One region of the Pararhizobium sp. P1_E7 genome, then DNA from elsewhere that is predicted to be linked to it. Evidence: riboswitches for the same ligand, from Rfam matches in the RefSeq annotation. Region 1 holds a riboswitch; each other region holds the start of a gene.
The links. A riboswitch is a leader RNA that binds a small molecule or an ion and turns the genes downstream of it on or off. The one in region 1 is predicted to bind cobalamin.

Region 1 (4,962 bases):
TATTGGTGAAATCGACGCCTTCTTCCGAGCCGTAAAAAATGCGCTCGCGGGCAAGATAGCCGTGCAGGTTCATCTGGCCGAGACCGATGGCATGGCTGGCGTCATTGCCTTTCTCGATCGATGGCACCGATGAAATATGGCTCATGTCCGACACGGCGGTTAGTGCCCGGATCGACGTTTCGATCGTCTTGCCGAAATCGGAGGAGTCCATCGCCGCGGCGATGTTCAGCGAGCCGAGATTGCAGGAAATATCCTTGCCCACGTGCCTGTAGGAAAGATCGTCATTATACGCGCTCGCCTCGCTCACCTGCAGGATTTCCGAGCAGAGGTTGCTCATGGTGATGCGCCCGGCAATCGGGTTTGCCCGGTTCACCGTGTCCTCGAACATGATGTAGGGGTAACCGCTCTCGAACTGGATTTCAGCGAGCACCTGGAAGAATTCTCGCGCCTTGATCTTCCTCTTGGAAATGCGGGCATCGTCCGCCATCTCGCGGTATTTTTCGGTCACCGAGATCTCGGTGAACGGCACACCGTAGACGCGCTCCACATCGTAAGGCGAAAACAGGTACATATCCTCGTTGTTCTTCGCCAGTTCGAAGGTGATGTCGGGCACGACGACGCCGAGCGACAGCGTCTTGATGCGGATCTTCTCGTCGGCGTTTTCGCGCTTGGTATCGAGGAAGCGCATGATGTCAGGGTGATGGGCGTTGAGATAGACGGCTCCCGCCCCCTGCCGCGCACCGAGCTGGTTGGCATAGGAGAAACTGTCTTCCAAAAGTTTCATCACCGGAATGATCCCGGACGACTGGTTTTCGATCTGCTTGATCGGCGCGCCGGCCTCGCGGATGTTGGTCAGCGACAGCGCGACGCCGCCGCCACGCTTCGACAGTTGCAGCGCCGAGTTGATGCCCCGCGCGATCGATTCCATATTGTCCTCGATCCGAAGCAGGAAGCAGGACACGAGTTCGCCGCGCTGTTTCTTGCCGGCATTGAGGAAGGTCGGCGTCGCCGGCTGGAAGCGGCCGGAAATGATCTCGTCGACCATGTCGCGGGCAAGCGTTTCATTGCCCTGCGCCAGGGTCAACGCCACCATGCAAATGCGGTCTTCGTAGCGCTCCAGGTAGCGCTTTCCGTCGAAGGTCTTCAGCGTATAGCTGGTGTAATACTTGAACGCGCCAAGGAAGGTGGGGAAACGGAATTTCTTCGCATAGGCATGATCGAACAGGTCGCGCACGAAGTTGAACGAATACTGGTCGAGAACCTCCCGCTCGTAATAGCCCTCGGTCACCAGGTAATCGAGCTTTTCCCTCAGATTATGGAAGAACACGGTATTCTGGTTGACGTGCTGGAGGAAATACTGCTTGGCGGCCAGCCGGTCCTTGTCCAGCTGGATCTTCCCCTCGTCGTCGTAGAGGTTCAGCATCGCGTTGAGCGCATGATAGTCAATTGCGGTTTCCGTCGCCTTCAAGGGGCGCTCACCGGCGGAATGAGAAAAAGCGTCGAGCGGTTTTCCGCCCCGCGTCAAGGTCTCTGAGACGTCCAAAATCGTTCCAATCCATTGATGACATTGGCGACGTCCTCGTCCGTACCCAGAAGCTCGAACCTGTAGAGGTACGGCACCCGGCATTTATCCGAGATGACATTGCCCGCGAGACCGAACGTCGCGCCGAAATTGCTGTTGCCGGCGGCGATCACGCCCCGGATGAGGGATCGGTTGTCCGCATCGTTGAGAAAGCGGATCACCTGCTTGGGAACCGCGCCCTTGCCGTCCTCGCCGCAATAGGTCGGAAGGACGAGGACGAAAGGCTCGCGCACTTCGGGCGTTTCCGCGCCACTGCTGACGGGAATGCGCGCCGATCTCAGACCGAGCTTGGCGACGAAGCGATGGGTATTTTCCGACAGGCTGGAATAGTAGACGATCAGGCCCATCGCTTGTCCATCCCTGCTCAGGCCGCGCTCAGGAAAGTCCGCTGATCTTGTCCGGCCGGAAGCCGGCCCAATGGTCCGGCCCGGCAACCACCACCGGAACCTGCTGATAACCAAGCCCCACGACCGTCGCGAAGGCATCCTCGTCCTTGGAAATGTCGATGACCTGGTAATCGATGCCTTCGCGATCGAGCGCACGATAGGTTGCGGTGCACTGGACGCAGGAAGGCTTGCTGTAGACGGTGATGTTCATGACGTTCCTCGTGATCTGTAGTGTTACCGGCGCACGAAAGGGTTCCGAGCCGCTGCGCGCGGATCCGGCCGTGTGGTTTTTCATTACAAGCTGACGGACAGGCCAAGGCGTGTCGCGATCTTTCAGATTCGCTTCTCGCGCTTTAGCTCTTCGATTTCACGCATGTCGTTATCGCAAAACCGCTGCACATTTTTGCGCGACATGCTTTAGGCACGTGCCGCCGGTCGCGATTGGCATCGCGGCCCGCAGGTCTGCAAATTCGATTGTCTGACATGCCTTCGCTCCGAAGCCTTTTTGGCGGGTATCGGAGGAACGCAACACAAAGCGGAATCATTCCGCCGCACATCACGCGACCTTCCGGGCACCCCGCCCGTGGACGTTTTGTTCGAGGCAGGTCTCCTGGCTTGCGGGTCGTGGCGCCTGTTTTCGTCTTCCCGAAGACTGACGCTTCAGTGACTTAAAATGAAACAGGCGCTCGCCGCTTACAGTTGCGGGGGCAGCTTCGGCTTTGTCCGGCCAGAATGGCTGGACGCACCGTATTCCCTCTTAGCCTCCACACCTTGCGATTCGGAGGCACCTTGAACACCAGATATAGTATACGAGTCGTTTTTCCYGTCAATACCTAGCGGGCGGAAACCCGCCAGGCAGAATGCCGTTTTTTCGGTATCATGGTTAACCATTCGTCAACGCCGCAAACGAAGCGGCACCAGCCTTTCGGTCAGGATGTTCGATCCGCTCATTGCAGGGCCTCCCTGAAGGCCACCGTCTCTGCCGGCGGCAGCGACACGCGGCTGTCCGGGGCATCGGCGCCAAACAGCGCATTGTGGAGATGGCTGAGCCCGATTGCGGCTGCGCCAACAATCGCCGCGCGGGGTCCGAGCTGGCTCACCTCGATATCGACGGGATAGGGAAAGCAGGCAGGCAGGAATTTCCGAATGCGCTCGATCAGTTCCGGGCGCAGGCCGATCGAGCCACCCATGATGACCTTTTCCGGATTGGCGATCGCCGCAATCGCGCTGATGCCGCGCGCCAGATATTTCGCCGTCTCGTCCAGCGTCGTTGAGGCGTGCACGTCGCCGCTTGCCGCCCGATCGAAGATCACCGGCACGGTTGCCGTCTCGCCGGATGCCGCCGCATAGCGCTCCATGATGCCGATCGAGGCGGTGACCCGCTCGAAGGCGCCGGAGCGCAGCGATTCCGGATCGAAGGGGTCGGCGCCAAAGGGCAGGAAGCCCAGTTCGCCGGCAGCATTCATCGCGCCCCGCACCAGTTGGCCGCCGACCATCAACCCGCCACCGATGCCGGTGCCGACGGCGATATAGGCAAGATTGTCGATGCCCTGCCCCTGGCCGAGCCAGTTTTCGCCAAGCACCGCCAGGTTGACGTCGTTTTCCAGGATTACATCGATGCCGAGCGCCTTCTCGAAGGCGGCCGCCACGTTCATCGTGTCGAAATCGGCGATGTTGGGCGCCAGCAGGATGCGGCCGGTTTTTGCATCCGGCGCTCCGGGCGCGCCGATGACGGCCATGCGGATGCGTTCGCTCGGAATGTTCAGATGGCCTACCGCCTGCGCGCAGAGACCGGCGATCTGGTCGACGACGAACTGGCCGCCGCGCTGGTCGGTCGCCACGACCTCTTCGGCAAAGACCTGACAGGCGAGATCGGCGATGGCGAGCCGGATCTTCGTTCCGCCAAGATCGACCGCAGCAATATAGGCCGCATCCGGCACCAGTTCATAGGTAACGGCGGTGCGCCCGACATGGCCGCTGGTGCGCCCGGTCTCGCGAACCCAGTCGTCCAGCTCCAGCTGGCGAACGATTTCCGAGATGGTCTGTTTGGAGAGGCCCGTCTGCTTGGCAATCGAGGCGCGGGAGATCGGCCCGTTCTGGATGATCGCCTCCATCACGGCTCTTTGGGAAAACTTCCGGGAGATGCGCAGGGTTTCGCTCACAGTCGCCTCTATTAATTCGTTCTATCACCGAACTATTTAGTCAATTGCAAAATGAGTCAACCGGAAAGCGAGGTCGCATCCGGTTCGAGCGATTTCCCCCGTGCCTGAAGCACCGGCCGGACGCCGACGACCACCGGCTTTTCCGTGAGAACGCGCACCGAAATGGAAATGAAAAAACGGCCGCCTCGCCAGCGGCACGCAGGCCCCGGCGTTGGGAGTTCCCTGCAGCTACAGGCGTCCGAATGGCGTCAGGCGATGACGGGATAACCCTGCCGCTGCGCCTGCCTCTCCAGCTCGGCCAGCGGTTCATAGTCGGCATCGGAAAGAACCGCAAAATCCTTCAGGCAAAGCACATCGCGCGCGGCAGAGAGTGACGGTTCGGCGACGGCCTGCTTTAGGGCTTGCCGCAACAGCCTTACCTCCACATCCGAGGCATCCGCCCGGGTGATGAACGGCAATCCCGGTCCCTTGATCGTCTCGAAAAGGATGCGGACGCCGGCAAGGCTCTCAGGATCGAAGCGTAGCACGTTGCCATAGGTGACGCAGTCGATCGCCGCCACATCCGCTTTGCCGGCTGTGATCGCTGCAATGCTGTTGCGATGACCGCCCGTTTCGATCACCGAGGAAAAGAACCGGCCATCGCGCGACAGCGGCGCGATGGCCGCGCGAAACAGGTTGACGCCGGAATTACTGTCGGGCTGATTGATCGCCGCCCGCGTGCCCCGCAGGTCTTCAAGAGATTGGGCGGCGCTATCCCTTGCCACGACAATGAAGCTGCGCATCGACGGCCCCTCGCAGCCGGGATGCCCATAGACCGGCGTTGCCACGAGCC
Region 2 (11,977 bases), on a different contig from region 1:
GTCGACAAGGGCGCATTTCGCGCCGGTGTCGTCGGCAAGCTGATCTTCGACCGCGACGAGGATACCTCGTCCGACCTCAAGGGGCTCGATCCCGTCCGCTTCGGTGGTGAGCTCGGCGGCTTTGCCGAGGTTTATCCGACCGACTGGCTGCGCATCCGTGCCGAGTTGCGCCAGGGTATCCGCAGCCATCACGGCCTGGTAGCCGATGTCGCGGCGGATGGGTTCGTCGATGTCAGCAGCAATGTCCGCGTCTCAGCAGGCCCCCGCCTGTCGGCCGCCACGAGCGATTATTTCGATGCCTATTACGGCGTCAGTTCATCGGAGGCGGCAAAGTCCGGCTATTCGAAATATACCCCGTCCGGCGGCCTGAACACCATCGGCGCCGGTGCGGCCATCACCTGGCAGGCCACCGAAAAACTCGAAACCAGCGCCTATGCCGAATACAAGCGACTGATGGGCCCGGCGGCGGATTCGAGCCTCGTCAACGAAGGCGGCAGCCGCAACCAGTTCCTGGTCGGCCTTTCCGCCCTTTATCGTTTCGATTTCACGCTGGAATAGGCGCCGGCTTCACAGTGCGGCGGTCTGTCGGCTTGACCCGGGATGGCTTGCGCGGCAAACAAATGGCATGAACACACGTCCAGCCGATTCCGGGCGCGTCCACGATGCGCCGTCCAACAACTGGGTTTACCGCGTGCTGCCAAGGCCGCTCTGGCCCTATGCGCAGCTTGCCCGCTGGGACAGGCCGATCGGCTGGCAATTGCTGATGTGGCCCTGTTTCTGGTCGGCCGCGCTGGCGGCCAATGCGGCAGCCGCACTCGGTACGTTTTCGCCCGGCCGTTTCGTCCTCCACCTGATCCTGTTTTTCACCGGCGCGGTCGCGATGCGCGGGGCCGGCTGCACCTACAATGACATCGTCGATCACGATATCGACATGGAAGTGGCGCGCACCCGCTCACGGCCTCTGCCGTCCGGTCGCGTCAGCCGGTTGCAGGCCAAGGTTTTCATGGTGCTGCAGGCGCTCGCCGGTCTGATCGTGCTGTTGCAGTTCAACGGGTTTTCGATTTTCCTCGGCGTCTTCTCGCTGGTCTTCGTTGCCGTCTATCCGTTCGCCAAGCGGTTTACCGACTGGCCGCAATTCTTCCTCGGCCTTGCCTTTTCCTGGGGGGCTATCATGGGGTGGTCGGCGGAGTTCGGAACGCTTGGGCTTGCACCGGCCGTGCTTTATCTCGCAGCCATCGCCTGGACGGTCGGCTATGATACGATCTATGCCTACCAGGACAGGGAGGATGACGAACTGATCGGCGTGCGCTCAACTGCACGGCGGTTCGGCGAACGTCCGCGTCCGTGGCTATTTGCCCTCTACGGACTGACGGTATTGCTGCTGTTCGTTGCGTTTGCGCTCGCTGGGGCCGGATTGCTGGCCTATATCGGCCTTTTGGTTGCGGCCGTGATGCTGTTTTACCAGATCCTCGTGCTGGATATTCACGATGCCGCTCAGTGCCTGGCCCTGTTCAAATTCAACAATGTTGTTGGACTGATCCTCTTTGCCGGTCTTTGCGCCGCGCTGCTGGTCCGGCTTGCATAAAAAAAGCCCTCCGGATGGCCGGAGGGCAGGGGTCCACCGCAGTAAAACCGTCACCGCGCCGCGCTTCAAAGCGCAAAGGCGCTGGGCTGTTGGCAGGTCACGCCCAGCTCAGTTCCTCGTCGCGGTTCTTCTTCGTCTTGGCAAAACGGGCGGAAAAGGCGGCAATCGCCATAAGGATGAATGTACGCATGAAATGTCTCCTTCTCGTGCCGGCAATGTGCAGGCCGCCTGTGGCGTCAAGAAGGCACTTCCAGAGTTTTCCAAGGGCTTGATAAGAGATTGAAAACAAAAACAAAAAACCGGCTGCAGGGACAGCCGGTCTTTCGCACTGGAGGAAGGCTTGGAGATTGTGTCGAAAATCAGTTCCGGGCGATGATTTCGCGGCCGTTGATCTTCATGTTGACACCGAGGCTGCCGGCCGTGCGGCGCATCAGGAAGCGCGGGCGGCGGTCGTTGAACAGCGAATGGCGGCGGCGCGGCTTGATATCGCGGGTACGGACTTCGCCGATATGGTCTTCCAGCGGGCGGGCGACGCCGTCGGCTTCGACCATCAGCATCGGGATCCGGTAGGCTTCCGACCATGTGCGCCAGTCGGCGGCAATGTCGGAAAGATCGTGGGCGACCAGAAGCGGGATGCAGAGATCCGGGTCGTCATGATGCAGTTCAAGCGTCACGGTCACTTCTCCGTCTCCATGGTCTATGGCGCGGGCCGCAATACCTTTGAAAGCGCGTGCCGGCAGTGCGATCGACAGCGGCAAGCCGCTTGATGGCAGAACCTTGCGCAGCACCGCGCCGCGCTCGTCCAGGCTTATGGTGACATTGCTGGACTGTCCGTGCAAGGTATAGCTTGCCTGCTGGGGGAAGCGTTTCGGATCCATTCGCAGCGTGGTTTCAACCCAAGCCGGTTGGGAAAGTGTTTTCAGCATTTCAATCGCCCTTGTTTTCCTTGAGAGCCGGTTTCCGGTCTTCTCGTCGGGACTTTTCGTCCTCTGTGAGCCAAGGATAGGTGGGCCGCGTTTGAGACCACTTAAAAATCGCAGTTAAAAAACTTTGCATTTCCTGATGGTTAGCAAAGGCCAACGCAGCAGGGTTTCCCAAATCTGAAGAAAATCGGCGGCATTTTTCCGGCCTCCCGATCCTGCGCCGCCGGGGCAAGGAAAAGCCACGCACAAGGATGACCGGCGATGGTGCCTAGGATCATGGCCGCTTTGCGCGGCATTGCGTCCGTGCGGACGCCATAGCGTCGGCAATTTCAGGCGATCGGCAGAGCGGCAATGGTTTCCACATACATCGACTACAATCTCCTCACGCGCGACATGAAGACCAGTCTTCAACGCACGTCGCAACAGACGCTGGTCGCCCGCGAAACCGAATATTATAAGGCCAATATCGGCAATGTCACTTCGATCGATGAGTTCCTCGACGACTACCGGCTCTATGCCTATGCGATGAAGGCCCATGGCCTGGAAGACATGACTTACGCCAAGGCCTTCATGCGCAAGGTCATGGAAAGCGATCTCAGCGACGACAGCAGCTACGCCAATATGCTGACGGATGAGCGCTACCGCAATTTCGCGATGGCGTTCAGTTTTTCCCAGTCGACCGAGGTGGTTCAAAGTGATGCACAGGAAGACGCGCTGATCGGCCTGTATAACCAGACCGTCTCCAACACCGATTCAAAGATGGCCGAGGAGACGCGCTACTACGACACAATGATGGACACGATTACCAACGTGGATCAACTCCTGCAGAACGACAGGTTACGATCCTATACGTTCCGGGTGTTCGGCGTTGACGAGAGATATTACAATTACGAGCAGGTGCGCGGGGCGCTGGTCAGCGATCTCGACGATCCGAACAGCTACTACAACATAAACTTTGCACCGGCCCTGGCGGAAGCGCAGGCGACCAACGCGTCATCTGCCGATGCGCTCTCCGCCCTGTCGAGCCGGGTCCAGTCGCAGACGCGCATCATCAAGATTGACGCACTTCTGGCGCTGCCCGAGACATCGAATGAAGACAAGGTGACGTTGCAGGCCGAAAAGGACACCCTGCAGGCAAACATTGCCACGATCGACGCCGCGTTTCCGGAAATGACCAGCAATATCGATGCCTATGCCGGCGTCGTGGCCGAAATCAGCGATCTGCGGACGCAGATGGCCGAGCCCGATCTCACCGACACAGAACGTGCCGCATTGCAGGCGCAGATCGACCAGCGTCAGGCCTCGCTCGCCACCATGAAAGGCGTGACCTTCTACGCCACAGATTTGCAGACCAAGCAGGCGCAGAGTTCCGCCACGATTTCGCGGATCGCGGTCTTCAAGGATCTGGCCCTGATGTATGATTTCGCAGCGGATGGCTCAGTGCCCGCCGGCGGAACGGCACAGGCCGCAGACAGCCGGCAGGCAACCAAGGAAGTCTATGCCTACAAGGCTCCGCGCGCCACGACATCGGTCGCCCTGCTGCACAAGGCTTATTATGAGAACACGATCGCAACCGTCACCACGGTTGCGCAGATCAAGGGTGACAGCCGGCTCTATTCCTACATCCTTACAGCCTTCGGCCTGCCGTCCAGCACGACGGTGACGACGCTCGAAAGCATTCTGACCAGCGATCCGAACGACCCGGCGAGCTTCGTCAACACCAAGGGGGGCGAATTCAACGCGGCCTACAAGGCGTTGCGGGCGGCGTTCAATTTCCAGACGGACGGGACGCTGTCGGCCGGCGATACGGCGCAAACCGCAGCGCAGACCAAGCTGACCTCCGACAACTACATGGTGCGCTACAACGACGCCGACGAAGCTGCCGACGAGAGCCTGATCAAGTCCTACAAAAGCCTGATGAGCGTCGTTTCCAATGTCGACGACCTGCTGTCCGACACCAAGATCATGAAGCTGGCGCTCACCGCTGTCGGCCTCGAAAACGAGGACGACACCGCGCGCAAGTTGAGAAAGGTGCTGACAAGCGATCTCACCGATCCGGCAAGCTATGTCTATACGCTGAAGGACGACCGCTACGTTCAGCTGGCAAAAGCCTTCAATTTCAACGCCGACGGGTCGGCCGGCGTGCCGATGCTGGCGCAGGCCGAATCCGAGATTCTCAACACCGCCAAATCCTATGTCATCGAAAAAAGCCGGTTTGCCAGCGAGGATGAAAAGACCAAGGCAACCGCGGAAGCGAAATATTACAGCGGTGAGATCGAGAAGATCAAAACGCTTGACCAGCTTCTGTCCAACCGCCGCCTGGTCGATTTCATGCTCGTTGCCGCCGGTCTCGATCCGGAAAAGGTGACGACCGACTACGTCCGCAAGATGTTCGCTTCCGATTTCAACGATCCGAACAGCTTCATCAACAAAGAGCCGGACACGACGATCTACAAGGAGCTCGTCTCCTCCTACAATTTTGACAGCGAGGGCAATCTGGCACGCCCGGGACTTGGTATCCAGACCAAGCGCGGGCTGTTGGAGACCGAAGATCTCTATCTGAACCAGACCCTCGAGCAGCAAAAGGGTGAGGACAATGCCGGTGTCCGTCTGGCGCTCTACTTCCGGCGCCAGGCGACAGGGATCAACACCGCTTATGATCTTTTGGCCGACAGCGCCCTGCTGCAGGTTATCCAGACGACGTTCAGTATCCCCGAGGAGATGTCGAGCGCCGATGTCGATGTGCAATATGCCTATATCAACCGCGTCCTGGACGTGGAGGACCTACAGGATCCGGACAAGCTGGAAAAGCTGCTTCTCCGCTTCACCGCGCTCTATGATGTCGAGAATAATGTCGACGTGTCCGGCGCCCAGATGATCCTGTCGGGCGGTGGCGGCGGCATCAGCGCGGATACGCTGTTCAGCCTGTCGCAACTGCGCCTGGGTGGCTTCTGATTCTGGCTTCAGGCCTTGAGCACCTTGCCGGGGTTCATGATGCCGGCGGGGTCGAAGGCATGCTTGATCCGCTGCATCAGGCCGATCTCGATCGGCGAGCGGACTTCGGCCAGTTCGTCGCGCTTCAACTGACCGATGCCGTGCTCGGCCGAGATCGAGCCATTGTATTTCAGGACGATGCCGTGGACGATCGCATTCATCTCGCGCCAGCGGCCGATGAACTGATCCTTGTCGGCGCCGACCGGCTGCGAGATGTTATAGTGAATGTTGCCGTCACCCATATGGCCGAACGCGCAGATGCGGGCGCCGGGAATGGCTTTCATCACCGCCGCATCGGCCTCCGCCATGAAGGCCGGAATGCTGGAGACCGGCACGGACACATCATGCTTGATCGACCCGCCCTCCGGTTTCTGGGCCGGCGACATGCTTTCGCGCATGTGCCAGAGGCTCTTGCGCTGCGCTTCGCTCGCGGCCACGACGGCATTTTCGACGAGGCCGCTGGAGATTTCCGTTTCGAGCAGCGCCTGCATCATCCGCTCGGCACTTTCGGCCGAATCCGAGGTCGAGATGTCGATCAGCGCATACCAGGCATGAACCGTCTCCATTGGATCGCGCACACCGGGAATATGTCTTGCGGTAAACTCGACGCCCAGGCGCGGCATCAGCTCAAAGCCGGTCAGCGCCGGGCCGCAGAGGCTCGAGGCCTTGTCGAACAGGGCCAGTGCATCCGAAACGCTTTTCAGACCGGCAAAGGCGACCTGATGGCCGCGCGGCTGCGGAAACAGTTTTAGCACCGCGCCGGTGATAATGCCGAGCGTGCCCTCGGCGCCGATAAACAGGTCGCGCAGGTCGTAGCCGGTATTGTCCTTCTTCAGCCGCCGCAGCCCGTCCCAGACCTCGCCGGTCGGCAATACAACTTCGAGGCCGAGGCAGAGCTGCCGCATGTTGCCATAGGCAAGCACCGCGGTGCCGCCGGCATTGGTGGACAGGTTGCCGCCGATCTGGCAGGAGCCTTCCGAGCCGAGCGACAGCGGAAACAGCCGGCCATGCGCCTCCGCCGCCTTCTGGATATCGGCAAGAATGCAGCCGGCATCGGCAACGATGACATTGCCGACGGGATCGATATCGCGGATGCGGTTCAGCCGCTGGAGCGACAGCACGATATCATCAGCCCCGGTGCGCGGAATCTGTCCTGCCACATGGCCTGTATTGCCGCCTTGCGGCACGATCGCGACACCGGTTTCGCTGGCAAGCTTGAGGATTTCAGACACTTCCGCGACGCTGCCGGGTCTGAGCACCAGTGGCGCGTTGCCCTTGTAGAGGCCGCGGGATTCGATGAGATAAGGCGCAATGCCGGCCTGATCCGTCAGCGCATTTGCCGCGCCGACGATGGCGGTGAAGCGGGCGATGAGATCGGCGGAGGGCAGGGCGTTGGTCATAGGGTCATTCCCGTGGCGCAGCGGCGCGTTCGATCCGGTCGACGATCGCCTCGCCAAGACCCTCGTTCGGGATCGGTCCGAAAGCGATGGTTTTGGCGCCGGAAGCATCGGCCTGTTTCATATAGGCGAACAGATTGGCGGCGGCCTCGCGCAGGTTTGCCGAAGGGCTGAGGTCGAGCACCGCTTTGGCATTCTCCTCGCCCGGCAGCGATTTGCCGCCAAACCGGATCACGGCTTCTCCCGGTTTGACATCCGCCGCATTCAGCCGCACCGCAGCACCCGGCGCATAATGCGAAGCGAGCATGCCCGGCGCTTCGATTGCAGCTCCGGCCGTTTCAGGCCGCAAAACCGTCTTGCCGGTCAACCGCTCGATATCCGCCACATCCAGGCCGCCTGGACGCAGCAACCGGATTTCATCGCCGTCCACCTTGATGATGGTCGATTCCAGTCCGATTTCGGCAGCGCCCGCATCGAGGATCAATCTCAGCTTGTTGCCGAGATCGGCTTCGACATGGGCGGCACTGGTCGGGCTGATCTTGCCCGAGGTATTGGCGCTCGGTGCTGCCAGCGGCCTGCCGAAGCGGGCGATGACCTGCCGCGAAAATCCTTCCGGCATGCGGATGCCCAGCGTATCGAGGCCGGCGGATGCCAGTGGATGCACGCCGCTCTCCGGCTTGATCGGGAGGATCAGCGTTAGCGGCCCCGGCCAGAAGGCTTCGGCCAGTTGCCGCGACAGGGGATCGAAGGTGACATGCGCCTCGGCCATGGCAAAATCGGCGACATGGCAGATCAGCGGGTTGAAACGGGGACGGCCCTTCATTTCATAGATACGGCTGATCGCGTCCGCATTGGTGGCATCGGCGGCCAGCCCATAGACGGTCTCCGTCGGGATCGCCACCGGCAGGCCTTCGTAAAGCGTCTCGCAGGCAATCGCCAAAGCGCGCTCCGGCTCGGTCCGTGTGTCTATAATCAGCGCCATCAAGCTTCCAAACGTCAATGCGCCCTCTCGAAAAGGCAGGCAGGCGCTCCGGCGTTTCCTTTATAGGGCCAGGCAGGAGATTGCCAAGCGCATTCGAAAGGTCCATTCGAACGCTGGGGTCAATTGTTCCTATTCGCTACAGCCGGTTAAGGTTTCTTAAAATGCGACAGTTCCGGTTAGCGGCGATGAAAGTTGCCCATGCTAGGTGTCCGGTCCTGCACACAGCCGGAGCCCTCATGGCCAACAAGAAATCCATGCCGAACGACCTTGCCCTGCGGATCGCCACCGCCATGCACCAGATGGGCATCGATGCCATCCCCCGGAATTACGAGCTCGTCTACGAAGCCTATGCCGGTGCCAATCCGGACCTGGTGCGCGATTTCATCGCGCTCGGTAAATACAAGTCGCAATCGGCGCTCGACGAACTTGGCCGCAAATATTTGCCGCATCATCACGAAGCAAGCGTTCTGGCACGATCGACGACGATCGTGCGCGACGAGATGAGCAATTTCATGAACCTTTTGTCGCGTGAAAAAGACCAGCTCGATGATTACGGGCGGCTGATCAGCGAGGCGACGAAAGCGCTGGTGGTCTCCGACGACGCGAACCAGACGGCACTGCAAAACTCCATTCAGGCGTTGAAGCGCGCCACCGAGCGGCAGGTCTCGCACAATGCCGAAATGGAGCAGAGCGTCACCGCGCAGTCCACCGTTATCGCCGGTGTCCAGAAAGAGCTTGCCGACTTTGAAGCAAAGAAATTTTCGGACGCTGTAACGGGGCTTGCCAATCGCCGCGCCTTCAACAAGACACTGGCCAAGGTCTATGCCGATCCCGATCTGCCGCTTGTCTGCGGTGTCGCCATTGCCGAGCCCGACACCAGCCGCCGCCTGTCGGGAGAACAGGCCGCCGCCTTGGTGGAGCCGCTGGCCCGGCATATCGGCGGTATTATCCAACAGGCTTTCCCGTCAACCGAGCTGGTCGCCCGTTTCGACGGCACCCGTTTCGGCTTTCTGGTCAGCGCAGGCGAGGAGCGGGAGGTGGTGCGGCTCGTGGCACTTCTGCGCTCGGCTTTGCGCGGCACGCATTTCAAACATCCAAAGACCGGACGCGACCTCGGCTGCGTGACGCTTTCGGTGGGCGTGTGCATGTCGGATCATGCCGGCAACGCGTTTGATCTCGTCAATACGGCGGAAAAGGCACTCGCCAGGGCGCAGGGCAAGGGCGGAGACCAGACGGTCGTTCATGGGTCCGAAAGCGAGCACCCGCCCGGGCGTGACTGGCTGATCTACAAGCAATGATCACAGGGCGCTAATGATCTTGCGAAGCTCTTCGTTGCGGGCGCCGAGCAAAAGCACGTTCTTCAGCGCTTCCTTGGGGTCGCGGGTGCGAAACAAAAGGCCGTTGTCGTGCACTGCACGATTGACGGTCAGCTTGCCCGCTTCTGCGTCCAGCTCTGTCGCCACCGCGAAATACATCCGCGAGTAGCCGAGCTTGATTTTCTCGAAAAAGTGCTGGTCGTCGCCGATGTCGGAGAAGAAGTTGGCGATGTAGAACGACCACCGGACGTCCTCGAACTTGGCGAATTTCGTCCGGGCAGCCGTTACGTGGCAGTAGCCGAGATGCGGACTGCCGGCCAGCGTGCGGTGAAACAGCAGTTTGGGGAAACGGATCGAACGATGGAACCCGTTGATCCGGTCATGCGTGACGGTACCGGCCGCTTCGAGTTTCTTGCCGGTGCGGGCCGCCACTTCCTGATGGGTCAGATAGCGCTTTTCAGCGGCGCTCCATTCCTGCTGGCGCCGGTTGATCCGCCCGGTGCGCAGGAATTCCGTATGGATCGCAGTCTTCTGCGAAGGAGCCGGCTCTTTGACCGCGGCGGCATCGTAATATCTCAAGTTTGACATCGGCCCGTACCAGGATGCGGCGGAATGCGGACAAGGCATGCCGGCGCGTAATCGCATATGAGACGAAGCTACAGTGTTATGGTTAATGCAATCTTGCCAGGCATCAACCATTTGCAATGGTGCGAGGTTTGTGGGAGCCGCCACAAAATGTCGCAAAGAGGCCGCGGTTCAGCCGATTGCCAGGGCGCTGGGCAGAAAACAGGCCTTTTGCTCCAGTTTCAGCAGAACATATTGTTTATGCTTATAAAATAGCCAGATTGGTTGCTGTCCTTCGCAATATTTGCCGTGTCGTCATTCTGGAATCGGATGTCGCTAATCGGCAGCTATTTGGCCGGGACACAAGGTTAGATGAAAACACTCAAGGTGCCGCCTTTATAGGGAGGGCGGAGAATTGGGAAGCCGGTCGAAATCCGGCGCTGCCCCCGCAACGGTGGTGGAGCGAAACCTCGGCAAAAGGCCACTGGAGAAATCCGGGAAGGCGCCGCGATGGTCCGCAAGGACAGCTCCAGAGCCCGGAAACCAGCCTTGTGGCGAAATTGATATCTGGGTGCGGCGGGCAGCCGGAAGAGAACCACTATATCCACGCGCTCTCCCGGCGCGGCGGTGGTTCCTTTCCTGCCTGCTGCAACTTTCAAAAAGAGTTGGCGAGCACAAGGAAATGACCATGGATCTCCGCAGTGAAGTCCTTCGCAAATTGAAGACCCGGCGTGCCGGGCACAGTCTCGAGCAGGCATTCTACACCGATCCCGATCTCTACAGGATCGATATGGAAGAGATCTGGTACAAGGACTGGCTGTTTATCGGCCATGACTGCGAAATCCCGAAATCCGGCAATTATTTCACCGTGCAGGTCGGCGAGTATCCGGTCGTCATCGTCCGCGACCGCACCGGCACCGTCCGGGCCCTGCACAATTCCTGCCGCCATCGCGGCTCGCGCGTCTGCGCCGGCGCCAAGGGCTCGTCCGCCAAGCTTGTCTGTCCCTATCACCAGTGGACCTACGAGCTTGACGGCAAGCTTTTGTTCGCCCGCCAGATGGGCGAGGATTTCGACAAGAACCAGCACGGTCTGAAACCGATCCATTGCGAAACCATCGGCGGCTATATCTTTATCTGCCTTGCCGAAGAGGCGATGGATTTCCAGCCCGTGCGCGACATGGTCTCGTCCTATGTCACCCCGCACAATCTGAAGGACACCAAGGTCGCGTTTGAAAGCACGATCATCGAGAAGGGCAACTGGAAGCTCGTCTGGGAAAACAACCGCGAATGCTACCATTGCGCGGCAAACCACCCCGAGCTTTGCCGCACCTATCCGGAAGCCCCGACCGCAACCGGCGTGCAGGGCGCCAAGGACGATCCCGTCATTGCCGAACACTGGGCAAAATGCGAAGCCGAGGGCTTGCCGAGCGAGTTCAAGATGTCGCCGACCGGCCAGTTCCGCGTTGCCCGCATGCCGCTGATCGAGAATGCCGAGAGCTACACCATGTCGGGAAAGCGGGCCGTCCAGCGCCAGCTCTCCGACGATGTCAGCCAGGATCATATCGGCACCCTCTTGCTGTTCCACTATCCGAGCACCTGGAACCACGTGCTGGCCGACCACGCCATCACCTTCCGCGTCCTGCCGCTTGGTCCTGAACTCACCCAGGTCACCACCAAATGGCTGGTGCACAAGGATGCCGTCGAAGGCGTCGATTACAATCTGGAAGAACTGACGCATGTCTGGACCGAGACCAATGACCAGGATCGCCAGATCGTCGAGGAAAATGCCTTCGGCATCCGCTCGCCCGCCTATCAGCCCGGCCCCTATTCGCCGGAACACGAGGGCGGCGTGATGCAGTTCGTCGAATGGTACACCAACTTTATGCAGGATCGCCTGCAGGGTAATTCCATCTCAACCCCTCTGGTTCGGGTCGCCTGACATGACGATTGCTTCCTCCTTCCGGCACTTCGATGAGCTGCAGCCGTTCAATGACCGGCAGCAACTGCTGGAATGCATCTCCGTCACCGTCGAAGGGCCGGATGTGATGACATTCGGCTTCAAGGCCGACAAGGACAGCTGGTTCCGCTACCTGCCGGGCCAGTTCGTCACGCTCGAACTGCCTGTGAGCGTGGATGATCCGGTGATGCGCACCTACACGCTGTCCTCGACGCCGTCGCGGCCGTTTTCCATCGCCGTCACCGTCAAGGCCCAGGCA
Region 3 (11,977 bases), on a different contig from region 1:
GATTGCCAATCCCGGCAACTTTACAGGCTACGGCGCCGACGCATGGGGGCTGACATCCTGCGACGGTCCGCTGCGTCCGCGGCGCCTGCACGATGGACGGCGCCAGCAGTTTGCCGGTTACGCCGCGCGCGGTGCGCCGCTCGGACCGGATGACGGCACGATTGCGCCGTGGGCGCCGCTTGCATGCCTGCCGTTCGAGCCGAGGGCCGCGATGTCGGCAACGCGGCATATCCTCTCAAGCTATCCCGATGTGGTCGCGGCAGGACGTTTTGTCGGCAGTTTCAATCCGAGCGTTCCCGGCAAGACGGCGGAGGGCTGGCTCAACGACCGCAGCGTTGGTCTTGACCAGGGGCTCTTGGTGATGATGATCGAGAACTATCGCAGCGGCCTGTATTGGGACATGCTGCGCCAATCGCCGGTTATCCGGCGCGGCCTCAGACGGGCGGGCTTTTCCGGCGGCTGGCTTTGAGGTAAACGGGCTGCCAGGAGACAATGGGCGCCCCTTTGGACGAGAACCGAGATTCAGGCCGTATTCGAGATGCCGACGGACAGCAGGCAGAGGTTGCCATGGCCTGGCAGGCGGAGCATTTTCCGCAGGTCGCCGTGTCTCTCGGGCTGCAGGACAGCGATTTTCTGCCCGTGACTGACGCATGGCGTCGTGATGGAACTATGGTCGAGTGCCTGCTCGACTATCAGAACCGCTTTGCAACCGGCATGGATGACCGCGTAAGAGGCGCTCATCTGATCGCGTTCTACAGCCACCATCTCAGCATAGCGGCTGCCGCAGTCTATTTGCGGACAGGTCTGGTTCCCGACCTGCGCCCGGATAGTCTGGCGATCCGGTTCGAGCCTTTCGTTCAAAACGGTCTCGTTTCCCCTGGGGAAACCGGCCCATCCGATGTCCGCCGCTTTCATTTCCGCTTCGGGTGCAGTTTGCCCAGTCATGATCGGGCGTCACTCTTTCACGATGTGCTCGTCGAAAGCTTCAATCCGGTGATCGGCGCGCTGCAAGCCCGCACCAGCCTGTCTCCCGGCGCGCAATGGCGGCTGGTGGCCGATGGCATTGCGGGTGCTTTTCTGGAGGTCGGCTCAGCCTTGGGCGAAGAGGATCGCGCGATGACCGCAGCCCTTGCCATCATCAACAGGGCGGGATCGCCGCTCTTCTCCGAGGCGGCGCGCTATACGAAGATCACCGCCGTTTTTAAGGGCGTTCCAACTGAGCGCAACTTCCGTCTAAGGGGTGGCTGCTGTCTCTACTATCGAACAGAGGGCGGGGATTTTTGCGATGTCTGCGTGCTTCTCGATGGTCAGACGCAAAAAGACCGCCTGCGCGCCCATATCGAGCGTGCCGGCGGTCTGTGATGGCGTTGCCGCGCAAAGGTGCCTTGCGCGGCGATGATTGAGGAGGCTCAGGCCGATTTCAAAAACCGCTCATTCAGGTAGCCCGAGATCACGCCGAGCACGATCCAGAACGCCAGCGTGGTTGCCAGGGCTGCGACTGCGAATTCCGCGCCGAGAACGGCCGGAACCGGGCTTGAAATATCCGACGGCTGCGGCGCACCATAGGCATGCGGCGCGGCAAGCAGAGCAAGACCGATGACCTTGGCGGGGATCTCACTACGCAACACGATCAGATAGAGGCCGGCCACGGAGAGTGCGATCGTTGCAATCCACCAAATCTGCCGGTCGTGAAGATCGGCGGCAGGAAAGCCCGGTAATTCCGGCGGCAGGCCGATGGCGGGCAGGAGGTGGACCGCCAGCCAGCCGCAGGCGCCCCACAGCGCGCCGTTGCGCAGGGTAATCGGATGGTTGAAGACAAGGCTGGCGCCCGCGAGCAAGAGGCTAAAGCCTGCGCCCGCCACCAGATTGGCGAACAGCGTACCGGAGAACCGGCTCATGCCGAACATGATGCCGCCCTCGTCTTCGTGCTCGCCCTCATGGGCGTAGGCGGGCGTAATCGGTGAGAGTGCCGACAGCATCTCGCCGATCAGCGAGGAACGGCCGAGTGAGGAGTGCTGCTGCTCGCCTTGCGTGCCGGCCGGTTGTTCAGCAGCGGGTTCCTTTGCTTCATATTCCTCGGCATGAAGGATGAGCGGGACCACCCGCAATTCCTGCGCGGCTGTCATGAAGACGCCCGCGATCAATCCGGCCACCAATGCGGCCAGAAGTGTTTTGACAATCATTTGATACCCCTAAACTCAAGCGGAGCAGATCAGTGCTCGCACGCTTGCTATGTTTCGATTTCCCACGGCAAAGGCCGCCCGATGCCAAGGCATGGGCGCAATCCACCGTCGCGCGATTTCCATAGGAAACCCGCAATGCTACTCGTCGATAGAGTGCGGAAAGCGCAGAGCCTTCCACGGCCCTACATCAGTGGCAGGGGAAGCCGTAGGAATGGCGAACGTCGTGAGCGGTATCGTGCAGCACGGCGGAATTGGCAAGGCCGGCACCGAAAACCAAAAATCCGCCGATCAAAAGGGCGAGAATAGCGGTCGTGATGCGGTCGTTGAGGGAAAGCGGGACGCTCGAAACTGTAGTCGTAGCCATGACAACCTCCGTGATGGCGCGTGGGAAATATCCCACCAATTGGGCACCATGCCCTTCATCAACCGGCAGGTTTCCTGGCTCGCGGCGTCAGGCGCTTTCACGCCAAGGAGCCTGTCTCGCCTTCCCGTGGCAGGGACCCAAGGTCCGTCACCACAGTGGCTTTTACCGGCTCAATGCACCGGCATGACACGCTCTGACCGCTCTACAGTCGCGGGGTCGGCCGTGATAGAGATGCCCAGAATGGGTCCACCCGTCACGTTCCCATTTACTCCCCGAAAGCGCCTCGCTCCCAGGGAACCAATTGATCCGTCAATGATTATGCTGTCGCGCCGGTCATGTCAATTCGGAGCTGCGACGCCCCATGCCGCATTGGCGTTGCTGTTTTTTGGCGTTCGCTCGCACTTACCGTTCCGAATTCCATGCCGCGAATGCAAGCTTTTTGCTTGAAATGACACCGAATGGTTGCTTGCATTACCGATTGCAAGTCGCGATGAGTGAAACAATAGTTCTTTAGGAACCTTGGTGCAGGATAGCGCCAACGCTGATGTGCGAAGTGTCCTCACAGAGAGAACCATGAAGGCGGCGAGGTCCGAACAGGAATTCCAGAATATTCTTCGCCGTTTGGGACTTGCGCTTGATGCATCTCAAATCGGTGTGTGGGAGCACGATACCAAAAAGGATGAAGTCGTCTGGGATTTGCAGATGCACCGGCTTTACGGAACCGGCAAGACGCAAAAACGCGTCAAGGCAGAAGTATGGGTGAATGCGATTCATCCGGATGATCTCGCGCAAGCCCAGGCCGATTTCGATCGGGCGATTGTCGCCAAGGATGTCTATTCTTCGGAATACCGGATCATTCTACCGGATGGCGAAACCCGCTATCTTCGTTCACGCGCGCATTGCTTCGAGGAAGACGGCAACATCACCTTCATCGGGGTCGAATGGGATGTGACGGCGGATGTGCTGCTCAACCGCGAACTGCTGCGGCAGAAGGCGATCGCGGAGGCGCGTGCAGTTGCTCTTGAGGCAAGTACCCAGCGGATCGAATATGCGGCCGAGCACGATTATCTGACGGGGCTTCCCAACCGCCGCTTCTTCGACCGGCGATTGGCGGAGCTTGCCGGGGATGCCGGACCTGAAAAGCTGGCGATCCTGCATATCGGTCTGGACCGGTTCAAGCAGATCAATGACGCCGCCGGCCATGCGACCGGCGACGAGGTTTTGAAATCCTGCGCCAGGCGGATTGAACAAGGCGTGCCGAAGAACGCGTTCGTTGCGCGCGTCAGCGGCGATGAATTCGCGGTTCTGATTGCAAACTTCGTCTCACTGGATGATCTCAAAATCCGTGCCGAGCGGCTGACGAAGCAATTGAAACAGTCGGTCTGGCACGATGACGAGGTCTTGCGCGTCGGGGGGTCGATCGGTGTCGCCGCTGCCAGTGGCCGCAACATAGCCAGCCTGCTGGCGCAGTCCGACATTGCCCTGCACCGCGCAAAGAGGCTCGGCAGGGGACGGGTCGAGGTGTACTCGGCACAGCTGAAGGCCCAGCTCAACAATGAACAGCGCGTTGGCAGGCAACTCGCCCATGGACTGGAGAAAGGGGAGTTCATTCCCTACTATCAGGCCCAGGTCGATGCGCGGACCCGGCGCATCGTCGGGGTGGAGGTTCTGGCCCGCTGGCACCATCCGAAGCGCGGTTTGCTGCTGCCGGGCGAATTCATCAAGGTTGCGGGCAATCTCGGCCGACTGGACGATCTCGATGCTGAAATATTGAAGGCGGCGCTGAAAGATCGCCAGACCTGGATGCGGCAGGGCGTGCATGTTCCCCGCATCGCGGTGAACGTATCAGCCGCCCGTCTGTCGGATCCGCATTTGATCGATGAACTGCGGCATCTGGATGTTCAGCCGGACATGCTGTCATTCGAGTTGCTGGAAACCATTTTCCTCGACGACAGCGAGGATGACGTGTTTTTCAATGTCGCCGGTCTGAAGGCCATGGGCATCGACATCGAGATCGATGATTTTGGCTCCGGTCACGCCTCGATCATCGGGTTGGTGAAGCTGAAACCGCGACGGATGAAGATCGACCGGCAGCTGGTTTTGCCGATCACGACGTCGCGCGAACAGAAGCGCTTGTTGCGCTCGATCATCGACATCGCCAAGGCGCTCAATATCGAGGTCATTGCCGAAGGCGTCGAGACGGTGGCGCACGCCAAACTGCTGACACGCCTCGGCTGCGATGTCCTGCAGGGTTATGCGATCTCCTATCCGGTCCCGGCCGCCGAGATGCTGGCGCAGTTGAGGCAGGACCGGCAACTGGGTCTTGCCGAGCAGCACCGGGAGCGGCGGCCCTTCCTTATCCCGACGGTCCCAAAAGATCCTGCATGGCGCCGATGATGCGGCGGTGCTGGTGGGCGTGGCGTGTGCGGATGCTGGTGGCGGCATAGACCGCCTGTTGGATGGTAGGGGCGTCTGCGACCGGAAAGGCGGCGCGTTCGCCTTCAAGCCGCAAGGCGGTGCCGCCTGTCACGTAGGCAGCGCCTCCCAGCGTTTTCAGGAGCCCGGTTATGGCGATGTTCTGTCCCGATGCCAGCGGGGCTGCCGAAAGCTGCGGCAGGGCCAGCCTGTGCGCGCGATCGAAAGCCGGTGAATAGACGGCTTGAATATAAGTTTCGGGCAGCAATTCGCCGACCGTTTTCGCCGTGGTGGCGACCAGCGTATAGGTCATTTCGCCGATGCGCTCGTAGTGAAGATCCGGCAGGTAGTGGGGCGTGTAGAGGATGGCGAGATCGAGATCGCCGGCGGCGAGATCGCGGTTCATCTGGTTGGAATAATCGGCCTCCATATAGATCGAGGTGGCCGGCAATTCCGCGCGAATGGCTGATAGCCATTTTCCGGCAAAGGCTTCGGCCAGGTCATGCTGGATGCCGAGCCGCATCGAACGTTCATAGGTTCCGGCGTTCTCGACCGCCCGCGTCGCCTCGTGCCACTGATGCTGCAGCGCCTTGGCGTGATCGAGAAACCGCAGGCCGGATGCCGTCGGCACGGTGCCGCCCTTGTTGCGGGTGAAGAGCTTGCGGTTGAACTGTGCCTCCAGCGCCTTGACGCGGTGGGAGACCGTTGATTGCGTGATGTTCAACCGATCCGCCGTCCGATTGAAACTGCGGGTTTCCATAAGGTCGAGGAAGGTTTCGATGAGGTCGATCTGCATTCCCAATTCCCTCATTCACGCCGATGCTTGCCCCTCACCCTAGCCCTCTCCCCGCATGCGGGGAGAGGGGACGACGGATTTTGCCGCAACTTCCGCCGATACCCGATAGACGGATGTGGAAGGTGCGGCATATCCCTTCTCCCCGCGAGCGGGGAGAAGGTGGCCGACAGGCCGGATGAGGGGCTGTTACATTTCAATCTAATCGAATTCTTCGATCAATAAAGCAAAATCTGACCGCTTGATGCCGGCCCGCATCGTTGCCAAAACTGAACCCAAACAAGGGAACAGACATGTCGAATTTGCCGTCTTATGCACGCGTCGTGATCATCGGGGGAGGTGCGGTCGGCGCCTCCGCGCTCTACCATCTGGCCAAGGCGGGATGGACGGACTGCGTGCTTCTGGAAAAGAACGAGCTGACGGCCGGTTCGACATGGCATGCTGCCGGCAACGTGCCGACATTTTCGTCTTCCTGGTCGATCATGAACATGCAGCGCTATTCGGCCTCGCTTTACCGCGAACTGGGCGAATTGGTCGATTATCCGATGAATTATCACGTCACCGGTTCGATCCGGCTTGGCCATTCGAAGGAGCGGCTGCAGGAGTTCAAGCGCGTCGTCGGCATGGGCCGCTATCAGGGCATGGACCTCGATATCCTGTCGCCCGACCAGATCAAGTCGAGATATCCGTTCCTGGAAACCCATGACCTGACCGGCGCGCTCTACGATCCCTATGACGGCGATATCGACCCGGCGCAGCTGACGCAGGCGCTGGCAAAGGGTGCCCGTGACATGGGTGCGAAAATCTTCCGCTTCTGTCCAGCCACCGGCGCCCGCCGGGAAAACGAGGAGTGGATCATTTCCACGCCGCAAGGCGACATCCGCTGCGAATATGTCGTCAATGCCGCCGGTTACTACGCCCGCGAAGTGGGCAAATGGTTCGGCCGCGATGTGCCGATGATGGTGATGAGCCATCAGTACATGCTGTTTGAGGAAATTCCGGAGCTGGCCGCATGGTCGAAGGAGGCAGGGCACAAGCTGCCGCTGCTGCGCGATGTCGACAGTTCCTATTACCTGCGCCAGGAAAAGACCGGGATGAACCTTGGTCCCTATGAGAAGAATTGCAAGGCACACTGGATCACCCCGGATGATCCGATGCCGGAGGATTTTTCGTTCCAGCTTTTCCCCGACGATCTGGAGCGGCTGGAATGGTACCTGAACGATGCCGTCGAGCGCGTGCCGATCCTCGGCACCGCCGGCCTGTCGCGGATGATCAACGGTCCGATCCCCTACGCGCCGGATGGCAACCCGCTGATCGGTCCGATGCCGGGTGTTCCGAATGCATTCGAGGCCTGCGTCTTCACCTTCGGCATCTGCCAGGCGGGCGGCGCTGGCAAGGTACTGGCCGAATGGGTGACTGAGGGGCAGACGGAGTGGGACATGTGGTCCTGCGATCCGCGGCGTTTCACCAGCTTTGCCGATCAGGACTATTGCATCGCCAAGGGCATGGAAATCTATGGCCATGAATATGCCATGCATTTTCCGAAGCACGCCTGGCCTGCCGGACGCAACAAGAAGCTGTCGCCGATCCATGACCGGATTGCAGCCCTCGGTGCGCAGTTCAAGCCTTACAATGGCTGGGAGCGCGCCAATTGGTACGCCAAGCCGGGCGACGACCTCTCGGAGGGGGCGACGCAGACCTGGAACCGGGCAGGACCGTGGCAGAAACGCATCGAAGAGGAATGCCTGGCAGTGACGCAGGCTGCCGGTATTCTCGATCTTCCCGGCTTCTCCCGTTACCGGCTGAAGGGCGAGGGCGCCCGTGACTGGCTGCTCGGCCTCACCACCGGCAAGGTGCCGAAGCCGGGCCGTATCGGCCTTGCCTATTTCTCCGACGACAAGGGCCGCATCGTCACCGAAATGTCTGTTATGGCGCTGGAGGAAGATTTCTTCTTCCTGATCACCGCAGCGACGGCGCAGTGGCACGATTTCGAGTGGCTGAAAAAACACCTGCCGAAGGATGCCGCTTTCACGCTGGATGATATGACAGAAAGTTTCACCTGCCAGATTCTATCCGGCCCGAAGTCGCGCGACATTCTGGCCGAGGTCTGCGATGCCGACCTTGCCAAGGGCTGGCTGACACATCAGTCCGTGCAGATTGCCGGGCGCTGGTGCCAGCTGGTGCGCGTGTCCTTTGCCGGTGAACTCGGCTGGGAAATCCACACCAAGATCGATGACACAGCCGCAATCTTCGACACGGTCTGGGCGGCGGGCCAGAAACATGGCCTCAAGCCTTTCGGCATGGAGGCGCTGGACTCGCTGCGCATCGAGAAGGGCTATCGGGCCTGGAAGGGTGATCTTTCGACCGATTATACCATCCTGCAGGGCGGGCTGGAGCGCTTCGTCGATTGGGGCAAGGCCGATTTCAAGGGCAAGACGGCGCTGGAGCGCGAGAAGCAGCAGGGCGTCACCAAGCGGTTCGTGACGCTGGTCGTGGATGCCGGTGCGTGCGATGCGCCCTACATGTCGACGCTCTGGCATGCCGGCCAGGTGGTCGGCGAAACGACGTCGGGCAACTGGGGCTACCGCATCGGTAAATCGGTGGCGCTCGGCATGTTGCGTGCCGATCTGGCGGAGCCCGGAACCGAAGTCGAAGTCGAAATCTACGGCGACCGCTTCAAGGCAATTATACAGGCCGATGAGCCGTTGTTCGACCCCAAGAATGAAAGACTGCGCGCATGAGCAAGCCGATCCCCACCAAGGCCCGCGCGGTCATCATCGGCGGCGGCGTGTCCGGCTGTTCTGTTGCCTATCACCTGGCGAAACTCGGCTGGACGGATGTGGTTCTCCTGGAGCGCAAGCAGCTGACGTCGGGCACCACTTGGCATGCCGCAGGCCTGATCGGCCAGCTGCGCGCCTCGCAGAACATGACCCGGCTCGCCAAATATTCGGCCGATCTCTACACCAAGCTCGAGGCCGAGACCGGCATTGGTACGGGCATGCGGCAGTGTGGCTCGATCACCGTGGCGCTGACCGAGGAGCGTAAGCAGGAAATCTACCGTCAGGCTTCGCTTGCCCGCGCCTTCGATGTCGATGTGCGGGAAATCTCGCCGGACGAGGTCAAGGCGATGTATCCGCATCTGAATGTGTCGGATGCGGTTGCCGCCGTGCATCTGCCGCTCGATGGCCAGTGCGATCCGGCCAATATTGCCATGGCCTTGGCCAAGGGCGCCCGGCAGAATGGGGCGACGATCCTTGAAGGCGTCAAGGTGACGGCTGTCCACAAGAAGGACGGCCGGGTGTCGGGCGTCACCTGCGAGCAGAATGGCGAGACGTTCACCATCGAGACCGAGAACGTCGTCAATGCCGCCGGCATGTGGGGCAGGGAGCTTGCCAACATGTCCGGCGTCACCGTGCCGCTGCATGCCTGCGAGCATTTCTACATCGTCACCGAGCCGGTCGCCGGGCTGCAGCGCCTGCCGGTTCTGCGCGTGCCGGACGAGTGCACCTATTACAAGGAGGATGCCGGCAAGATGCTGGTCGGCGCCTTCGAGCTCAAGGCCAAGCCCTGGGGCATGAACGGGATCAGCGAGGACTTCTGCTTCGACCAGCTGCCGGAGGATTTCGATCACTTCGCGCCGATCCTCGAACAGGCGGTCAACCGCATGCCGATGCTGGAAACGGCCGGCATCCACACCTTCTTCAATGGCCCTGAGAGCTTTACGCCAGACGACCGCTACTATCTCGGCGAGGCACCGGAGCTGAAGGGTTACTGGGTTGCCGCCGGTTACAATTCCATCGGCATCGTCTCTTCCGGCGGTGCCGGCATGGCGCTGGCACAGTGGATGAACGACGGCGAGCCGCCATTCGATCTCTGGGAGGTCGATATCCGCCGGGCGCAGCCGTTCCAGAAGAACCGCACCTATCTCAAGGAACGGGTGACCGAGACGCTCGGCCTGCTCTATGCCGACCATTTCCCCTACCGCCAGATGGCGACGGCACGCGGTGTTCGCCGCTCGCCCTTGCACGAACATCTGAAGGCGCGTGGCGCCGTGTTCGGCGAAGTGGCGGGCTGGGAGCGGGCGAACTGGTTTGCCAAACCAGGCCAGGAGCGTGAATACAAATACAGCTGGAAGCGGCAGAATTGGTTCGACAACCAGCGCGAGGAACATCTGGCGATCCGGGGTGGCGTCGGCCTGATCGACATGACGTCCTTCGGCAAGATCCGCGTCGAGGGCCGCGATGCGCTGGCCTTCCTGCAAAAGCTTTGTGCCAACCAGCTGGATGTCGCCGCTGGCCGTATCGTTTACACTCAGATGCTCAATGCCCGCGGTGGCATCGAGAGCGACCTGACCGTCACCCGGCTTTCGGAAACGGCGTTCCTGCTGGTCGTGCCGGGCGCCACACTTCAGCGCGACCTTGCCTGGCTGCGCAAGCATATCGCCGATGAGTTCGTCGTCGTCACCGATATCACTGCCTCGGAATCGGTGCTCTGCGTCATGGGGCCGAAGGCGCGCGAGCTGATGCAAAAGGTCAGCCCCAACGATTTCTCCAACGCCGCCCATCCATTTGGCACAGCGCGCGACATCGAGATCGGCATGGGCCTCGCCCGCGCCCACCGTGTCACCTATGTCGGCGAACTCGGCTGGGAGCTTTATGTCTCGACCGACCAGGCGGCACATGTGTTCGAGACGCTGGAAGAGGCGGGGGCGGATATCGGCCTGAAACTCTGCGGCATCCATACGCTCGATAGCTGCCGCATCGAAAAGGCCTTCCGCCATTTCGGCCATGACATCACCGATGAGGATCATGTGCTGGAAGCCGGTCTTGGTTTTGCCGTGCGCACCGCCAAGGGCGAATTTATCGGCCGGGATGCCGTTTTGAAAAAGCAGGAAAGCGGCCTGTCGCGCCGGCTGGTGCAATTCCGCCTCACCGATCCGGAGCCGCTTTTGTTCCACAACGAGGCGGTGGTCCGCGACGGCAGGATCGTCGGGACGATCACCTCGGGCAACTACGGTCACCATCTCGGCGGCGCGATCGGCCTGGGCTATGTGCCCTGCAGGGGCGAGAGCGAAGCGGATGTGCTGGCGTCGAGCTACGAGATCGAGATTGCCGGAACGCGGGTGAAGGCTGAGGCGTCGCTTGTGCCGATGTATGATCCGAAGTCGGAGCGGGTGAAGGCCTAGGCCTTTCGCTCTTGGACAAGAGTTGCCCCTCATCCGCCCTGTCGGGCACCTTCTCCCCGTCAGGACGGGGAGAAGGGACAAGCGGCAAACTCTGTCGTCCCCTCTCCCTGCTTGCGGGGAGAGGGTTAGGGTAAGGGGCTTTTGTCCTCCCGGAAAGAGGGAGCAAAATGTGCTCCCGAGCATTGAGTGCGCGCGCCGGAACGCGATTTTTCCGGTGAAGTCCTTCAGGAGATAAAAGCATGCTCGCGCCCGAACTTTCCAAAAGTGTTGCCGAGGGCGACCGCATCGGCCGGCTCGTCGCGGCCCGCAAGCAGGGTCACGGTCTTGCCCGGCCATTCTACCTGGATGCGGACATTTACGAGCGCGATCTCGAGCGGGTCTTCCGCCGCCACTGGCACTGCGTCGCGCACGAAAGCGTCATCCCGAAGCCGAACGATTTCGAAGTTTTTCGCATGGCCTCCGAGCAGGTGATCCTGACGCGGCATGCGGATGGAACCATTCACGCCATTCTCAATGTCTGCCGCCATCGCGGCGCTGAGGTGTGCACCAAGGACAAGGGCAATGCCCGTGTCTTCGTCTGTCCCTATCATGCCTGGACCTATGGCAATGACGGGGCGCTGAAGGCTGCGCGGCTGATGCCGAAGGACTTCAAGCGCGAGGATCATGGGCTGAAGAAGCTGCATGTGCGTGTGGTTGAAGGTCTTGTGTTCATTTCCTTTGCCGAAAATCCGCTGGATTTCACGGAAGTCGAAAATCTGCTGCATGCCACTTGCGGCCAGTATGGCTGGGGCCAGGCCAAAGTCGCCTACCGGCAGAGCTATCCGGTCGACGCCAACTGGAAGCTGGCGGTCGAAAATTATGTCGAGTGCTATCACTGCGGCCCGGCGCATCCTGAATATTCGCAGACCCATGCGCTGGAACAGCCTTTGCACATGATCGAGGCACTGAATGCGGCGATGGAAGAGCGCACCTGCGCGCTCGGCATTCAGGTCGGTTCCGGCGACCATTGGCAGACGTCTGAAAACGGCAAGGAAACC

Region 2: another riboswitch for cobalamin. It lies ahead of AC1D17_RS08870 (aromatic ring-hydroxylating oxygenase subunit alpha); the one in region 1 lies ahead of nrdH (glutaredoxin-like protein NrdH).
Region 3: another riboswitch for cobalamin. It lies ahead of AC1D17_RS04920 (CbtB domain-containing protein); the one in region 1 lies ahead of nrdH (glutaredoxin-like protein NrdH).

What each region holds. Positions count from the first base shown of each region.
Region 1 is NZ_JBFUBH010000027.1:18,039-23,000, forward strand. Features, by position in the region: gene nrdE (class 1b ribonucleoside-diphosphate reductase subunit alpha) at 1-1,525, opposite strand, end outside; gene nrdI (class Ib ribonucleoside-diphosphate reductase assembly flavoprotein NrdI) at 1,522-1,929, opposite strand; gene nrdH (glutaredoxin-like protein NrdH) at 1,958-2,179, opposite strand; cobalamin riboswitch at 2,552-2,775, opposite strand; gene AC1D17_RS20060 (ROK family transcriptional regulator) at 2,916-4,130, opposite strand; gene AC1D17_RS20065 (phosphate/phosphite/phosphonate ABC transporter substrate-binding protein) at 4,379-4,962, opposite strand, start outside.
Region 2 is NZ_JBFUBH010000006.1:42,076-54,052, forward strand. Features, by position in the region: gene AC1D17_RS08830 (MipA/OmpV family protein) at 1-558, shown strand, start outside; gene ubiA (4-hydroxybenzoate octaprenyltransferase) at 626-1,585, shown strand; gene AC1D17_RS08840 (DUF6101 family protein) at 1,945-2,511, opposite strand; gene AC1D17_RS08845 (DUF1217 domain-containing protein) at 2,860-5,463, shown strand; gene AC1D17_RS08850 (FAD-binding oxidoreductase) at 5,472-6,902, opposite strand; gene AC1D17_RS08855 (L-threonylcarbamoyladenylate synthase) at 6,907-7,881, opposite strand; gene AC1D17_RS08860 (diguanylate cyclase domain-containing protein) at 8,118-9,179, shown strand; gene AC1D17_RS08865 (DUF6656 family protein) at 9,180-9,785, opposite strand; cobalamin riboswitch at 10,130-10,327, shown strand; gene AC1D17_RS08870 (aromatic ring-hydroxylating oxygenase subunit alpha) at 10,450-11,700, shown strand; gene AC1D17_RS08875 (FAD-binding oxidoreductase) at 11,702-11,977, shown strand, end outside.
Region 3 is NZ_JBFUBH010000003.1:43,029-55,005, forward strand. Features, by position in the region: gene AC1D17_RS04905 (glucoamylase family protein) at 1-469, shown strand, start outside; gene AC1D17_RS04910 (IucA/IucC family C-terminal-domain containing protein) at 493-1,362, shown strand; gene AC1D17_RS04915 (CbtA family protein) at 1,410-2,183, opposite strand; gene AC1D17_RS04920 (CbtB domain-containing protein) at 2,371-2,547, opposite strand; cobalamin riboswitch at 2,595-2,864, opposite strand; gene AC1D17_RS04925 (bifunctional diguanylate cyclase/phosphodiesterase) at 3,121-4,944, shown strand; gene AC1D17_RS04930 (LysR family transcriptional regulator) at 4,904-5,758, opposite strand; gene AC1D17_RS04935 (GcvT family protein) at 6,049-8,496, shown strand; gene AC1D17_RS04940 (GcvT family protein) at 8,493-10,940, shown strand; gene AC1D17_RS04945 (aromatic ring-hydroxylating oxygenase subunit alpha) at 11,180-11,977, shown strand, end outside.